One region of the Alkaliphilus sp. B6464 genome, then DNA from elsewhere that is predicted to be linked to it. Evidence: a T-box and tRNA genes for the amino acid it is inferred to sense, from the RefSeq annotation. Region 1 holds a T-box; the other holds one or more tRNA genes.
What was found. The T-box of region 1 lies ahead of ileS (isoleucine--tRNA ligase). A T-box ahead of a tRNA ligase gene usually reads a tRNA of that ligase, here a tRNA-Ile.

Region 1 (8,790 bases):
CAGCTTTTTGTAGCCATAGGTGCAGCACTAGCTTCAAAGGAAGAAAAGAGAATTTCATTTCATAATTTAATTGAAAGAGTCAGCTTATTAGAACATGAAATAAGTAATGAAGTTGGTACATTAAGACCACTATTTCAGAATGAAGATGAGCTTATAGAGTTCAAAAATAGACATAGTAATAATGTGGTAAAAAGAAATAATTTAGAAGAGTACAAAGGAAAGTGTTATTTAGGAATAGATGCAGGCTCAACTACTACAAAACTAGCATTAATTGGTGAGGACGGATCTTTATTATATTCTCACTATGGGAGTAATGGAGGAAGTCCATTTAGATCTACTGTAGATGTACTAAAACATCTTTATAATAGATTACCTGAGCAAGCTCAAATAGTTTACTCTGCAGTAACAGGGTATGGAGAAGCTTTGTTAAAGGCGGCTTTATCAATCGATATTGGAGAGATTGAAACGGTGGCCCACTACAAGGCATCGGAGTTTTTCTTGCCTGGGGTAGAGTTTATTTTAGATATCGGTGGCCAAGATATGAAGTCTATGAGGGTCAAGGATGGGATTATAGATAATATAATGCTAAATGAAGCATGTTCATCTGGATGTGGATCATTTTTAGAAACCTTTGCTCATTCAATGAATTTAAAAATTAGTGAGTTTGCGGAGATTTCATTAAAATCAAAGGCGCCAGTTGACTTAGGCACAAGGTGTACCGTATTTATGAACTCAAGTGTTAAGCAGGCTCAAAAGGAAGGGGCTACCATATCAGATATTGCAGCAGGACTTTCCTATTCTGTAATAAAAAATGCCCTATTTAAAGTAATTAAGATTAGAGATCCTAAAGAGCTTGGGAAAAAGATTATTGTACAAGGAGGAACCTTCCATAATGATGGGGTCCTAAGAGCTTTTGAGTTAGTATCTGGTAGAGAGGTTGTAAGACCTGATATTGCAGGAATTATGGGAGCCTTTGGAGCGGCTTTAATCGCTAGGGAGAGGTATGTTGAGGGAGTTAAAACCAGCCTTCTTAATGAAGAAGACCTGAGAGTTTTTAATATGGAAACCAGTACTAGTAGATGCGGGTTGTGTGGTAATAACTGCCTTTTAACCATTAATAATTTCTCCGATGGCACCAAATTTATTACTGGAAATCGTTGTGAGCGTGGAGCTGGTATTGAAAAGAAAAAAGAAGCTATACCAGATATATATGACTATAAATATAAAAGGGTATTTGCATATAAACCACTAAAGATAGATGAGGCTAAGAGAGGCTCGGTAGGTATTCCAAGAGCATTAAACTTATTTGAAAACTATCCATTTTGGTTTACATTCTTTACAGAGTTAGGCTTTAGAGTAGAATTATCTTCTAGGTCATCTAAGGATGTATTTGAAAAGGGAATAGAAACAATCCCATCTGAATCTGTATGCTACCCTGCGAAGCTGGTACATGGGCATATTATGGGACTTGTAGAAAAAGGACTAAACTTTATTTTTTATCCATGTATTCCCTACGAGAAGAAAGAGCAACCAGGAGCAGACAATCACTATAATTGTCCAATTGTAACATCATATCCAGAGGTTATTAAAAATAATATGGAAATATTAAGGGAAAGAGATATTTTATTTATGAATCCTTTCCTTCCTATAGATGATAGCATAAGGCTTAAGCAACGGCTTTTAGAAGAATTTGCATTTATGAATATTTCTAAAGAAGAAATAAATAAAGCTGTAGATAAGGCTTATGAAGAAGACGAGAGATTTAAGTTAGATATTCGAAACAAGGGAGAGGAAGTACTGAAATATATTGAAGATACGGGCAAAAAGGCAATAGTGCTGGCAGGAAGGCCTTATCAAACAGATCCTGAAATTCATCATGGTATTTCAGAGTTAATTACCTCCTTCGACATGGCTGTTTTAACAGAGGATTCTATTGCACATTTAGGGAATGTAAAAAGACCTTTGGGCGTAGTAGATCAATGGGTATACCATTCAAGACTATATGCTGCTGCCAGTTTTGTAGCAAAAGAGCCTAATCTAGAACTTATTCAGCTTAACTCCTTCGGTTGTGGATTAGATGCTGTTACCACAGATGAAGTAAAAGCAATTTTAGCTAGATGGGGTAAAATATATACTGCATTAAAGATTGATGAAGGAAATAACCTAGGTGCAGCTAGAATTAGAATAAGGTCATTAAAGGCGGCTCTTGATGAAAGAGAAAGAAATGGATTTGTTCCTAAAGAGTTAGATGTGGCATCAGAAAGGGTTATATTTACAAAAGAAATGAAGAAGAATCATACAATTTTAGTACCCCAGATGTCACCTATGCATTTTCAGTTTTTAGAGTATGCTTTTAAGGCTTCAGGATATAATTTGGAAGTACTACCTTCTGTAGATAAAGCAGCGGTAGAAGAAGGACTAAAATATGTAAATAACGATGCTTGCTATCCATCTATTATAGTGGTTGGTCAAATAATAGAAGCTTTAAAGTCTGGAAAATACGATACAAATAATGTTTCTGTAATGATATCTCAAACAGGCGGTGGCTGTCGTGCTACGAATTATGTTGGGTTTTTAAGAAAAGCACTAAAAGATGCAGGTCTAGAGAACATACCTGTAATTTCTATAAATGCTGTAGGATTAGAAAAAAATCCTGGTTTTAAATTAACACCATCTCTACTGCATAGAAGTATGATGGCATTATTGTATGGAGACTTATTTATGAGACTGGTTTATAAAATTAGGCCCTATGAAAAAATACCAGGCTCTACTAATATCTTATATGAAAGTTGGGTAGCAGTATGTAAAGATGCAGTAACTAAGGGTAGTTTTAAGGAATTTAAGCGTAATGTAAGGAATATTGTGAAGGACTTTGATAATTTAGAAATTAAGGATATACAAAAACCACGTGTTGGCCTAGTAGGGGAAATTTTAGTAAAGTTCCATCCGACAGCTAATAATAATATTGTGGATATTTTAGAAGCTGAGGGCGCAGAGGCTGTAATGCCAGACCTAACTGACTTTTTATTATATTCTGCATATGATCATGATTTTAAGTATAGTCATCTTTCTGGAAGTAAAAAAGCTAGAATCATGGGACTTACAGTTGTAAAGATTATAGAATATTATCGTAGGGAAATGAAAATAGTCCTAGATGAAAGTAATAGATTTGAAGCTCCAAAGTCAATTAAAGAGTTGGCCAATAGTGTATCTAAGGTTCTTTCATTAGGAAACCAAACAGGAGAAGGATGGTTTTTAACGGCTGAAATGATAGAATTAATAGAAGGTGGAGCTCCTAATATACTATGCATGCAGCCATTTGCATGTTTACCAAACCATGTAACGGGTAAAGGGATGATTAAGGAGTTAAAAAATAGATATCCTAAATCTAATATTGTTGCTGTAGACTATGATCCTGGTGCCAGTGAGGTTAATCAGCTAAATAGGATAAAACTAATGTTAGCTGTTGCTTTTAAAAACCTAAGTCATGAAGAAGACCATGAGAATGTTTCTGTACAAGGCAAGAATATTGAGAATATTGTACAAGGTTCTTAAAATTCATGTATAATTTTGCTTGACTTTTGTAATACTTCAAGTGTATAATAGAGCATAAAAATAGGTCAATATATTATAGGCATAGAAGAGGACAGTAGTAAAAGGGATCTGCTTTCAGAGACATAATCGGTTGGTGAAAGATTATGACAGTACTTTTTATGAATATCACCTCGGAGCTAAAGGTCTGAAATAATAGTAAGATCTTTCGTAAGCATACGTTACATGCATTGAGTGGTAGAATAGTAAATTATAGTACTTTTAATAGGCTATGGTTTAAGCATTATTCTATAATCAGGGTGGTACCGCGATAAATTCGTCCCTAAGTCTTTAGACTTAGGGATTTTTTATTTGAGCACTTGAAATTCTAAGCAAAGCTTAGAATTGAGTGCGACATAAAGTTTGTGAGTGTGAACGAGCAAATTTTATTTTATGACCTAACCCGATTTGCAAAATTACGCAACTAAAGTTGCTCCATGGCGCACTCAATTTTTAATGGTAATTAAAAATTTCAAGTGCTTAAAGGCAAATCGATGGTAGGTCAAACGCAATGAGCACCAAATTTATACGACCAAAGGAAGTAAATAAATTTGAGTTGCGAAACTGCGTAAATTATAAAATTCTTTGCTACACCTAAATAATATAACCACAGAAAGGATGAGATAAATGAAGGGATTTAAATCACTATCAAATGACCCTATTGCTCAAAGAGAAAATAAGACATCTCAATATTGGGAAGATAATAAGATACTCGACAAAAGTATTGAAAACCGTGAAGGCAAAAAATCATTTGTATTTTACGAAGGACCTCCAACAGCTAACGGCAAACCAGGAATTCACCACGTTATTGCTAGAACACTAAAGGACTCTGTATGTAGATATAAAACTATGACAGGTCACCAAGTAAAGAGAAAGGCAGGATGGGATACCCATGGCCTTCCAGTAGAAATTGAAGTAGAAAAGCAATTAAAGCTTACAAGCAAGCATGAAATTGAAAGCTATGGTATAGATAAATTTAACACTAAATGTAGAGAGTCTGTATTTACCTATGAAAAGCAATGGAGAGAAATGACTAGAAGAATGGGTTACTCCATCGATTTAGATAATCCATACATTACATTAGATAACGATTATATAGAATCTGTATGGTGGATTTTAGATAAGTTCTTTAAAGAAGGTTATATCTATGAAGGACATAAGATACTACCTTATTGCCCACGTTGTGGAACAGGTTTAGCTTCCCACGAAGTTTCACAAGGATATAAGGAAATAAAGTCTAATACAGTTATCGTTCCTTTCAAAGTAAAGGATAAGGATGAATATTTCCTAGTGTGGACAACGACTCCGTGGACATTAGCTGCAAATGTTGCACTAACAGTCCATCCAGAAGTAACATATGTAAAAGTAAAGGCTCAAGACAAGGTTTATTATGTGGCAGAAAAATTAGCTAAAAAATTACTTGGGGAAGAGTTTGAAGTCATTGCAGAATATAAAGGTAAGGATTTAGAGTATATTGAATACGAACAATTAATGCCATTTGTAAAGCCAGATAAAAAGGCATTCTTTGTTACATTGGCAGATTATGTTACAACAGAAGACGGTACAGGAATTGTTCACTCTGCTCCAGCCTTTGGAGAAGATGACTACCAGACAGGAAGAAGATACGATTTACCTGTTCTTCAACCAGTTGATGAGGAAGGAAAATATACAACAACTCCATGGGAAGGCAGATTTGTTATAGACTGTGATGTAGATATTATTAAATGGCTACATGCTGAAGAAAAGCTATTCCATAAGGAAAAGTTTGCTCACAACTATCCACACTGCTGGAGATGTACAACACCACTTTTATATTACGGAAAACCAAGCTGGTATATTGAAATGACTAAGCTAAAAGATCAACTGATTACTAATAACAATTCAGTTAACTGGTACCCAGATTATGTAGGAGAAAAGCGTTTTGGAAACTGGCTAGATAATTTAAATGATTGGGCGATATCAAGAAACCGTTATTGGGGAACACCACTAAACATTTGGAGATGTGAATGTGGTCATACAACATCAGTAGGTTCTAGAGCCGAGCTTGCAGAAAGAGCTATTGAAAATGTAGATGAATCTGTAGAACTACACAGACCTTATGTTGATGATATACATTTAAAATGTGACAAATGTGAAGGTAGGATGACTAGAGTAACAGAAGTAATTGACTGCTGGTTTGATAGTGGGGCTATGCCTTTTGCACAACATCATTATCCGTTTGAAAACAAAGATAACTTTGACGAATTATTCCCAGCAGACTTTATTTGTGAAGGTATCGACCAAACACGTGGTTGGTTCTACTCACTATTAGCTATTTCTACATTTGTAAAGGGAGTTTCTCCATACAAAAATGTACTTGTAAACGACCTTATACTAGACAAAGAAGGTAGAAAGATGTCTAAGTCTAGAGGAAACACAGTAGATCCATTCGAACTATTCGACAAGTACGGAGCAGATGCTCTAAGATGGTATTTACTGTTTGTGTCTCCAGCTTGGACACCAACAAAATTTGATATTGAAGGACTAAAAGAAGTACAGAGCAAGTTCTTTACAACAATCCAAAACGTATATGCATTCTTTACTTTATACGCAAATACAGATGAAATTAATCCAAAGGACTTCTTCATTGAATATAAAGATCGTCCAGAGTTAGACAGATGGATTTTATCTAAATATAACAGCCTAATTGCAGAAGTAACAAAAGAACTAGAAATCTATGACTTAACAAAAGCAGTTAGAAAGATCCAAGACTTCTTAAATGAAGATTTATCTAACTGGTATATTAGAAGGGCAAGACGTCGTTTCTGGGCAACAGAGTTAACAGAGGATAAGAAAGCAGTATATAATACAACCTATGAAGTTTTAGTAGGTATAGCAAAGATGGTAGCACCATTTGCACCATTTATATCTGATGAGATATACCAAAATCTAACAGGTGAAGCATCAGTACATCTAGCGGACTACCCAGTAGTAAACTATGAATTAATAAGTAAAGATGTAGAAGAAAGAATGGACTTGGTTAGAGACTTAGTAGGACTTGGTAGAGCTGCAAGAGCTCAAGCTAAAATTAAGGTTCGTCAACCGCTACAAAAGATACTTGTAGATGGTAAATATGAAGATCTTATTTCAGATTTAGTTCCATTAATAGAAGAGGAGCTAAATATAAAAGAAGTTATATTTGAGAAAAATTTAAGAGATTTTATGAACTTTAGTTTAAAACCAGATTTTAAAACAGCTGGACCTGTACTTGGAAGTAAAATCAAATCATTAGGTAAAGCTTTAGCACAGTTAGAAGCATCTGAAGTTGTACCAAAGTTAGAGGCTGGGGGAAATATAGAACTTGACTTAGATGGTGATATTACTACAATTACTAAGGACTATGTAATGATTACAATTGCGGCTAAAGAAGGCTTTACTGTAGAAATGGCAAATAATTTATTTGTTATTTTAGATACTACATTAACGGAAGAATTAATTAATGAAGGTTTAGCAAGAGAGTTTATTTCTAAAGTACAGCAGATGAGAAAAAGTAGCGGTTTTGAAGTTGCAGACAATATTAATATTTACTTTGATGGTAATGATGAAGTTGCTAAAGCAGTAGAAATTCATAAAGACTATATTATGCAAGAAACCTTAGCTATAACTGTTGAAAGAGTTAAGGATGATAGCTTAGAAAAGCAAAATCTTAATGATCATGATACCGGTATTAAAGTAGAAAAAATTTAATTAATAAAAATAAAACCACACTCCTAGAATATATATTTCAGGAGTGTGGTTTTATTTTTATAGTAAGAAGTTAAATTAATTTCTTCTTGTCAAGAATGTAAATAATTATGCCTCCTACAACAATAAAAGCAAATGTAAATAATGCTTGTTGCCAAAGTTTCATATATATTCCTCCAATTTTTAATATAATACACATTACTGCTTATTTAATTACAAAGTTATAGACATAATATATAAAAGGGCAATATGGCAATATATATTTCGTCATTAGTATAAATCTAAAATAAATATCTATACATTGGAGGGCTATTTATGAAGTTGGCTATTGAAGTAGTATTACAAACCTTTCTATCTTTTTTTGCAATACTATTTATTACACGAATACTGGGAAGACAACAATTAGCCCAGTTAACCATGCAGGAGTACATAAATGGAATAACATTTGGCTCTATTGCTGCAACCTTAGCTACTGATGTTAGTCAAAGAACCTGGCAGCATATGATAGGATTATTTTTATTTGGGATTTTAACTTTCTTAGTATCTTACATATCAAGTAAAAATATAAATATTGCAAGAATTATACAGGGAGAGTCAGAACTAGTTATTAAAGATGGACATATTTTAGAAAAAAATCTTAATAAATTTCATTATACTATTGATGAATTGCATCATTTGTTAAGAAAAAAAGATATATTTAATATTAAAGATGTAAAGTACGGAATATTAGAAACTACAGGAGAAATCAGCGTGATTAAAGTTTCTCATAAAAATAATGTTACTTTAGAAGATTTAAACATGTTAGGACAGCAGGATGATATTAAAGCAGAAGTGATAGTAACGGGAAACATAATATATGAAAATTTAATAAATAGAAACCTAACAGCTCAGTGGCTAATTGATCAGCTAAGAATGTATGGCATATCGGATATTAGAGAGGTTTTTTATGCTAATTTAGATGGAAATAATAAATTATATGTAGATAAATATAAAGACAATGTGGAAGAGAATTAGCATATTATTTACGAAAGGATGGTGGTGAATGTTTGTTTAGAAAACTATTTAGAATGTTTATAAGCATAGGCCTTAGCAAAATCAATAATAAAAATAGTAATATAGAAAGTGAAAATCAGCAAGAAAATATCCCTAAATCTATAAGGGATGTTAAGAAAAAATTAGAAACAACCTTTGCAGAAAGTGAAGATTTTGTTTTAAGAGAGATAGAGGTAGGTAAAGGAGTTTATCGTAAGGTTATTATTGCTTATATGGATGGACTAATTACTAAGAAAACATTAGATGAAAGTATAATAAATCCCTTAATATTTGAAACTAAAAATAACTTAAGTGATGAAGAGATAATGAGTAAAAATGTTATTGATATTTTTACCAAGAAGCTAATAATTGCATCCAGCTTGAATATTACTAATGATTTTAAGGATACTATTATGGGCATTCTATCGGGTATGGCAATTGTTT
Region 2 (8,790 bases), 1.3 Mb from region 1:
CACCGTTGGTTGTGTGCGTCTAAGCTGGTAGGGAGTTAGAAGAGGCAAATCCCTTTTAACATTAATCCTGAGAAGTGATGGGGAGCGAAATTTAAGTAGCGAACTGGCTGATTCCACACTGTCGAGAAAAGCTTCTATCGAGATTTCTAGGTGCCCGTACCGCAAACCGACACAGGTAGGTGAGGAGAGAATCCTAAGACGATCGGGAGAACTATTGTTAAGGAACTCGGCAAAATGACCCCGTAACTTCGGGATAAGGGGAGCCGGTTTTGGTTAAAGATTTACTCTGTAAGCCTCAACCGGCCGCAGAGAATAGGCCCAAGCGACTGTTTACCATAAACATAGGTCTCTGCTAAGTCGAAAGACGACGTATAGGGGCTGACGCCTGCCCGGTGCTGGAAGGTTAAGGGGAATTGTTAGCATCTGCGAAGCAATGAACTTAAGCCCCAGTAAACGGCGGCCGTAACTATAACGGTCCTAAGGTAGCGAAATTCCTTGTCGGGTAAGTTCCGACCCGCACGAAAGGCGTAACGATTTGGGCGCTGTCTCAACAATAGACCCGGTGAAATTGTAATACCAGTGAAGATGCTGGTTACCCGCGACAGGACGGAAAGACCCCGTGGAGCTTTACTGCAACTTGACATTGGATTTCGGTGCTACATGTACAGCATAGGTGGGAGACTTAGAAGCTGGGACGCCAGTCTCAGTGGAGTCATCGTTGGGATACCACTCTTGTAGTACTGAAGTTCTAACCATAGACTGTGAATCCAGTCTTGGGACACTGTCAGGTGGGCAGTTTGACTGGGGCGGTCGCCTCCCAAAAAGTAACGGAGGCGCCCAAAGGTTCCCTCAGCACGGTCGGAAATCGTGCGTAGAGTGTAAAGGCAAAAGGGAGCTTGATTGCGAGACATACAGGTCGAGCAAGGACGAAAGTCGGGCTTAGTGATCCGGTGGTTCCGAGTGGAAGGGCCATCGCTCAACGGATAAAAGCTACCCCGGGGATAACAGGCTTATCTCCCCCAAGAGTCCACATCGACGGGGAGGTTTGGCACCTCGATGTCGGCTCATCACATCCTGGGGCTGTAGTAGGTCCCAAGGGTTGGGCTGTTCGCCCATTAAAGTGGTACGCGAGCTGGGTTCAGAACGTCGTGAGACAGTTCGGTCCCTATCCGTCGCGGGCGCAGGAAATTTGAGAGGAGCTGTCCTTAGTACGAGAGGACCGGGATGGACGCACCTCTGGTGTACCAGTTGTTCTGCCAAGAGCATCGCTGGGTAGCTAAGTGCGGAAGGGATAAGTGCTGAAGGCATCTAAGCACGAAGCCCCCCTCAAGATAAGATTTCCCACTCCGTAAGGAGGTAAGACCCCAAGAAGACTACTTGGTTGATAGGCCTAGGGTGTAAGTGCAGCAATGTACTTAGCTGATAGGTACTAATAGGTCGAGGGCTTGACCAAATATATTCTAACATTGTATAGTTTTGAGGGAATAATTTTCTCTTGACATATTACTTATTAAAGTGGTATGATTAAAATCCAGTTGAAATACAACTTGATTTTAATTTGAAGGAAACTCGGCTAACGCTGAGTACTCCATTCACACCAAATCAAAGATTTGGGTGATTGCAATATCGTGGCAATAGCGAAGGGGTCACACCTGTTCCCATACCGAACACAGTAGTTAAGCCCTTCAGCGCTGATGGTACTTGGCGGGAAGCTGCCTGGGAGAGTAGGTCGCTGCGATATTATGTTCCAGAGTAGCTCAATGGTGGAGCACCCGGCTGTTAACCGGTAGGTTGGAGGTTCGAGTCCTCTCTCTGGAGCCATAAGTGTGCCGAAGTGGCGGAACTGGCAGACGCACAGGACTTAAAATCCTGCGGTCCTTCAAGATCGTACCGGTTCGATTCCGGTCTTCGGCACCATTTTTAAAATGAAACTCAGCTAATGCTGAGTATTCCAATCAAACTAAATCAAAGATTTAGATGATTGAAACATATCGCGGGGTGGAGCAGTTGGTAGCTCGTCGGGCTCATAACCCGAAGGTCACAGGTTCAAGTCCTGTCCCCGCAACCATTTTGGCGGCATAGCTTAGTTGGCTAGAGCGTTCGGTTCATAACCCGAAGGTCACAGGTTCAAGTCCTGTCCCCGCAACCATTTTGGCCCCTTGGTCAAGCGGTCAAGACACCGCCCTTTCACGGCGGTAACAGGGGTTCGATTCCCCTAGGGGTCACCAAATTTCGGGCGCATAGCTCAGCTGGGAGAGCACCTGCCTTACAAGCAGGGGGTCACAGGTTCAAGTCCTGTTGCGCCCACCAAAATTGGCCTGGTAGTTCAGATGGTTAGAATGCCAGCCTGTCACGCTGGAGGTCGAGGGTTCGAGTCCCTTCCAGGTCGCCAATTTTAATATATTTTCAAAAGGTAACTCAGCATTTGCTGAGTACTGTAATCACAGTATGCTGGTGTAGCTCAGTTGGCCAGAGCAGCTGATTTGTAATCAGCAGGTCGCGGGTTCGAATCCCATCACCAGCTCCATTATTTGTACGGAGGGGTTCCCGAGCGGCCAAAGGGGGCAGACTGTAAATCTGTTGTCAACGACTTCGAAGGTTCGAATCCTTCTCCCTCCACCATTAATTTAATATGCGGGTGTGGCGGAATTGGCAGACGCACTAGACTTAGGATCTAGCGGGCAACCGTGGGGGTTCGACTCCCTTCACCCGCACCATTATATTAAAATATTTCAAGGAAACTCAGTTAGTGCTGAGTACTCCACTCACACCAAATTTTTAATTTGGGTGATTGAAGCATGCGGAAGTGGCTCAGTGGTAGAGCATCGCCTTGCCAAGGCGAGGGTCGCGGGTTCGAGTCCCGTCTTCCGCTCCAATTTATTTATGGGCTCATAGCTCAGGTGGTTAGAGCGCACGCCTGATAAGCGTGAGGTCGGTGGTTCGAGTCCACTTGAGCCCACCATTTAAATAATAAACAGGCCCAGATAGCTCAGTCGGTAGAGCAGGGGACTGAAAATCCCCGTGTCGGTGGTTCGATTCCGCCTCTGGGCACCAATGAAGAGATTGAATGATACAAGTCTCTTTTTTTATTTTCACTAAAATTATAATTATCTTTTTATTTTATATAGTATATCTATATTTCAAAGGTTGTCATAGTAAAAAGTAGTTATATAGTTGGAATTTAAAAGTTTGAAAATAAATTAAAAAAACGTTGACATAATATTTCAGATGTGATATATTAAATAAGTCGCCGAAACAAGGCGAGGGGGCACAAGCCCTTGAAGAGGTCTTTGAAAACTAAACAGTATAGATTAAGCCAGCAAATAATAAATCCATCTTTAAAAGATGGTACCCAGAAATTTTTTATTAAGAGTTTGATCCTGGCTCAGGATGAACGCTGGCGGCGTGCCTAACACATGCAAGTCGAGCGGAGTTATTTTCAGGAAGCCTTCGGGTGGAATGATTTTAATTTAGCGGCGGACGGGTGAGTAACGCGTGGGCAACCTACCCTGTACAGGGGAATAACAATGGGAAACCATTGCTAATACCCCATAATACCTTTTAGGGGCATCCCTAAAAGGTCAAAGAATTTCGGTATAGGATGGGCCCGCGTCTGATTAGCTAGTTGGTGAGGTAATGGCTCACCAAGGCGACGATCAGTAGCCGGCCTGAGAGGGTGAACGGCCACACTGGAACTGAGACACGGTCCAGACTCCTACGGGAGGCAGCAGTGGGGAATATTGCACAATGGGGGAAACCCTGATGCAGCAACGCCGCGTGAGCGATGAAGGCTTTCGAGTCGTAAAGCTCTGTCCTAAGGGAAGATAATGACGGTACCTTAGGAGGAAGCCCCGGCTAACTACGTGCCAGCAGCCGCGGTAATACGTAGGGGGCAAGCGTTATCCGGAATCATTGGGCGTAAAGGGTGCGTAGGCGGCCCTATGGGTCAGAGGTTAAAGGCTACGGCTCAACCGTAGTAAGCCTTTGAAACTGTAGGGCTTGAGTGCAGGAGAGGAGAGTGGAATTCCTAGTGTAGCGGTGAAATGCGTAGATATTAGGAGGAACACCAGTGGCGAAGGCGACTCTCTGGACTGCAACTGACGCTGAGGCACGAAAGCGTGGGTAGCGAACAGGATTAGATACCCTGGTAGTCCACGCCGTAAACGATGAGTGCTAGGTGTTGGGGGTCAAACCTCGGTGCCGCAGTTAACGCATTAAGCACTCCGCCTGGGGAGTACGTTCGCAAGAATGAAACTCAAAGGAATTGACGGGGACCCGCACAAGCAGCGGAGCATGTGGTTTAATTCGAAGCAACGCGAAGAACCTTACCTGGACTTGACATCCCTCGGACAGCTTTTTAATCGAAGCCTTCCCTTCGGGGACTGAGGTGACAGGTGGTGCATGGTTGTCGTCAGCTCGTGTCGTGAGATGTTGGGTTAAGTCCCGCAACGAGCGCAACCCTTGTCTTTAGTTGCCAGCAGTTCGGCTGGGCACTCTAGAGAGACTGCCGGGGATAACTCGGAGGAAGGTGGGGATGACGTCAAATCATCATGCCCCTTATGTTCAGGGCTACACACGTGCTACAATGGCCGATACAACGGGCAGCCAAGGAGTAATCCGGAGCGAATCCTACAAAATCGGTCCCAGTTCGGATTGTGGGCTGAAACTCGCCCACATGAAGTCGGAGTTGCTAGTAATCGCGGATCAGAATGTCGCGGTGAATGCGTTCCCGGGTCTTGTACACACCGCCCGTCACACCACGGGAGTCGGAAGCACCCGAAGCCAGCTATCCAACCTTTATTGGAGGAAGCTGTCGAAGGTGAAGCCAATGACTGGGGTGAAGTCGTAACAAGGTAGCCGTATCGGAAGGTGCGGCTGGATCACCTCCTTTCTAAGGAGAATTGGCAATCTATACTGTTTAGTTTTGAGAGACTTCTTGTCTTTCAAGATGAAACTCGGCTATTGCCGAAAGTCGTCTATCACACTCATTTTTAAGCTTAAACTTAAAAATTCAAGTGCTAAAAGTACTCCAATCACGCTAAATTGAAGATTTGGGAGATTGAAGCATCAGGGCTCATAGCTCAGGTGGTTAGAGCGCACGCCTGATAAGCGTGAGGTCGGTGGTTCGAGTCCACTTGAGCCCACCACTAAAATAGTTCCTTGAAAACTACACAATGTTAGATTATGACCTAACCGGATTTGCAAAGCAAGTCGAAGGTAGGTCAAACGCAATGAGCATCAAATTTGTGCGACCGTAAGGGAGTAAACAAATTTGTAATGCGAAACTGCGAATAGCTTTGGTCAAGCTAATAAGGGCAGAAGGCGGATGCCTTGGCACCAGGAGTCGATGAAGGACGTGGTAAGCTGCGATAAGCCTCGGGGAGATGCAAGCAATCTTTGATCCGGGGATTTCCGAATGGGGAAACCTACTTAGGTTAATACCTAAGTATCTATTACTCAATCAATAGGTAATAGAAGACATACCAGGGGAACTGAAACATCTAAGTACCCTGAGGAAGAGAAAGAAAAATCGATTCCCTAAGTAGCGGCGAGCGAAAGGGGATAAGCCCAAACCGATAGGGTTTTCTCTATCGGGGTTGCGGACCGGTCATATATGATGACTCATCGTAATAGAAGAGGTTTGGAAAGACTCACCATAGAAGGTAATAGTCCTGTACATGAAACGATGATATTCTAGACCGTGATCCAGAGTACCACGAGGCACGTGAAACCTTGTGGGAAGCAGGGGGGACCACCCCCCAAGGCTAAATACTACCTGGTGACCGATAGCGCATAGTACCGTGAGGGAAAGGTGAAAAGAACCCCGGAAGGGGAGTGAAATAGAACCTGAAACCTTCTGCTTACAAACTGTGGGAGCACTTTTTATGTGTGACCGCGTACTTTTTGTAGAACGGGCCAACGAGTTACGGTATGGAGCAAGGTTAAGCACCTATGGTGCGAAGCCGTAGGGAAACCGAGTCTTAATAGGGCGTCTAGTTTCATGCCGTAGACCCGAAACCGGGCGACCTACCCATGGTCAGGATGAAGCGGAAGTAAAATTTCGTGGAGGTCCGAACCGATTGACGTTGAAAAGTCACCGGATGAACTGTGGGTAGCGGTGAAATTCCAATCGAGCCCGGAGATAGCTGGTTCTCGCCGAAATAGCTTTAGGGCTAGCCTCGAGGTTAAGAGATACGGAGGTAGAGCACTGAATGGTCTAGGGGCCTTCACCGGTTACCAAAACCTATCAAACTCCGAATGCCGTTATCTTTTACTCGGGAGTCAGACTGCGAGTGATAAGATCCGTAGTCAAGAGGGAAAGAGCCCAGACCATCAGCTAAGGTCCCAAAGTATACGTTAAGTGGAAAAGGATGTGGAGTTGCATAGACAACCAGGATGTTGGCTTAGAAGCAGCCATTCATTCAAAGAGTGCGTAATAGCTCACTGGTCGAGTGATTCTGCGCCGAAAATGTCCGGGGCTCAAACGTATCACCGAAGCTATGGATCCGTAAGGATGGTAGGCGAGCGTTCTATATAGGTTGAAGCTGTACCGGAAGGAGCAGTGGACTGTATAGAAGTGAGAATGTTGGCATGAGTAACGAGAGGCAGGTGAGAATCCTGCCCGTCGAAAACCTAAGGTTTCCTGAGGAAGGCTCGTCCGCTCAGGGTTAGTCGGGACCTAAGCCCAGGCCGAAAGGCGTAGGCGATGGACAACAGGTTGAAATTCCTGTACCACCTAAAATCGTTTGAGAGATGGAGTGACACAGTAGGATAGGCTCAGCGCACCGTTGGTTGTGTGCGTCTAAGCTGGTAGGGAGTTAGAAGAGGCAAATCCCTTTTAACATTAATCCTGAGAAGTGATGGGGAGCGAAATTTAAGTAGCGAACTGGCTGATTCCACACTGTCGAGAAAAGCTTCTATCGAGATTTCTAGGTGCCCGTACCGCAAACCGACACAGGTAGGTGAGGAGAGAATCCTAAGACGATCGGGAGAACTATTGTTAAGGAACTCGGCAAAATGACCCCGTAACTTCGGGATAAGGGGAGCCGGTTTTGGTTAAAGATTTACTCTGTAAGCCTCAACCGGCCGCAGAGAATAGGCCCAAGCGACTGTTTACCATAAACATAGGTCTCTGCTAAGTCGAAAGACGACGTATAGGGGCTGACGCCTGCCCGGTGCTGGAAGGTTAAGGGGAATTGTTAGCATCTGCGAAGCAATGAACTTAAGCCCCAGTAAACGGCGGCCGTAACTATAACGGTCCTAAGGTAGCGAAATTCCTTGTCGGGTAAGTTCCGACCCGCACGAAAGGCGTAACGATTTGGGCGCTGTCTCAACAATAGACCCGGTGAAATTGTAATACCAGTGAAGATGCTGGTTACCCGCGACAGGACGGAAAGACCCCGTGGAGCTTTACTGCAACTTGACATTGGATTTCGGTGCTACATGTACAGCATAGGTGGGAGACTTAGAAGCTGGGACGCCAGTCTCAGTGGAGTCATCGTTGGGATACCACTCTTGTAGTACTGAAGTTCTAACCATAGACTGTGAATCCAGTCTTGGGACACTGTCAGGTGGGCAGTTTGACTGGGGCGGTCGCCTCCCAAAAAGTAACGGAGGCGCCCAAAGGTTCCCTCAGCACGGTCGGAAATCGTGCGTAGAGTGTAAAGGCAAAAGGGAGCTTGATTGCGAGACATACAGGTCGAGCAAGGACGAAAGTCGGGCTTAGTGATCCGGTGGTTCCGAGTGGAAGGGCCATCGCTCAACGGATAAAAGCTACCCCGGGGATAACAGGCTTATCTCCCCCAAGAGTCCACATCGACGGGGAGGTTTGGCACCTCGATGTCGGCTCATCACATCCTGGGGCTGTAGTAGGTCCCAAGGGTTGGGCTGTTCGCCCATTAAAGTGGTACGCGAGCTGGGTTCAGAACGTCGTGAGACAGTTCGGTCCCTATCCGTCGCGGGCGCAGGAAATTTGAGAGGAGCTGTCCTTAGTACGAGAGGACCGGGATGGACGCACCTCTGGTGTACCAGTTGTTCTGCCAAGAGCATCGCTGGGTAGCTAAGTGCGGAAGGGATAAGTGCTGAAGGCATCTAAGCACGAAGCCCCCCTCAAGATAAGATTTCCCACTCCGTAAGGAGGTAAGACCCCAAGAAGACTACTTGGTTGATAGGCCTAGGGTGTAAGTGCAGCAATGTACTTAGCTGATAGGTACTAATAGGTCGAGGGCTTGACCAAATATATTCTAACATTGTATAGTTTTGAGGGAATAATTTTCTCTTGACATATTACTTATTAAAGTGGTATGATTAAAATCCAGTTGAAATACAACTTGATTTTAATTTGAAGGAAACTCGGCTAACGCTGAGTACTCCATTCACACCAAATCAAAGATTTGGGTGATTGCAATATCGTGGCAATAGCGAAGGGGTCACACCTGTTCCCATACCGAACACAGTAGTTAAGCCCTTCAGCGCTGATGGTACTTGGCGGGAAGCTGCCTGGGAGAGTAGGTCGCTGCGATATTATGTTCCAGAGTAGCTCAATGGTGGAGCACCCGGCTGTTAACCGGTAGGTTGGAGGTTCGAGTCCTCTCTCTGGAGCCATAAGTGTGCCGAAGTGGCGGAACTGGCAGACGCACAGGACTTAAAATCCTGCGGTCCTTCAAGATCGTACCGGTTCGATTCCGGTCTTCGGCACCATTTTTAAAATGAAACTCAGCTAATGCTGAGTATTCCAATCAAACTAAATCAAAGATTTAGATGATTGAAACATATCGCGGGGTGGAGCAG

Region 2: it has a tRNA-Ile gene. The T-box ahead of ileS (isoleucine--tRNA ligase) is inferred to sense a tRNA for this amino acid. The anticodon was not compared.

The regions. Positions count from the first base shown of each region.
Region 1 covers NZ_CP058557.1:1,830,238-1,839,027, forward strand. The annotation lists gene HYG84_RS08910 (2-hydroxyacyl-CoA dehydratase) at 1-3,555, shown strand, start outside; T-box leader at 3,629-3,879, shown strand; gene ileS (isoleucine--tRNA ligase) at 4,219-7,317, shown strand; gene HYG84_RS08920 (DUF421 domain-containing protein) at 7,630-8,328, shown strand; gene HYG84_RS08925 (spore germination protein) at 8,382-8,790, shown strand, end outside.
Region 2 covers NZ_CP058557.1:568,177-576,966, reverse strand. The annotation lists rRNA gene HYG84_RS02695 (23S ribosomal RNA) at 1-1,453, shown strand, start outside; rRNA gene rrf (5S ribosomal RNA) at 1,625-1,741, shown strand; tRNA gene HYG84_RS02685 (tRNA-Asn) at 1,747-1,821, shown strand; tRNA gene HYG84_RS02680 (tRNA-Leu) at 1,829-1,917, shown strand; tRNA gene HYG84_RS02675 (tRNA-Met) at 1,993-2,068, shown strand; tRNA gene HYG84_RS02670 (tRNA-Glu) at 2,154-2,228, shown strand; tRNA gene HYG84_RS02665 (tRNA-Val) at 2,235-2,310, shown strand; tRNA gene HYG84_RS02660 (tRNA-Asp) at 2,316-2,392, shown strand; tRNA gene HYG84_RS02655 (tRNA-Thr) at 2,451-2,527, shown strand; tRNA gene HYG84_RS02650 (tRNA-Tyr) at 2,538-2,622, shown strand; tRNA gene HYG84_RS02645 (tRNA-Leu) at 2,635-2,717, shown strand; tRNA gene HYG84_RS02640 (tRNA-Gly) at 2,801-2,875, shown strand; tRNA gene HYG84_RS02635 (tRNA-Ile) at 2,886-2,962, shown strand; tRNA gene HYG84_RS02630 (tRNA-Phe) at 2,979-3,054, shown strand; rRNA gene HYG84_RS02625 (16S ribosomal RNA) at 3,363-4,891, shown strand; tRNA gene HYG84_RS02620 (tRNA-Ile) at 5,071-5,147, shown strand; rRNA gene HYG84_RS02615 (23S ribosomal RNA) at 5,300-8,236, shown strand; rRNA gene rrf (5S ribosomal RNA) at 8,408-8,524, shown strand; tRNA gene HYG84_RS02605 (tRNA-Asn) at 8,530-8,604, shown strand; tRNA gene HYG84_RS02600 (tRNA-Leu) at 8,612-8,700, shown strand; tRNA gene HYG84_RS02595 (tRNA-Met) at 8,776-8,790, shown strand, end outside.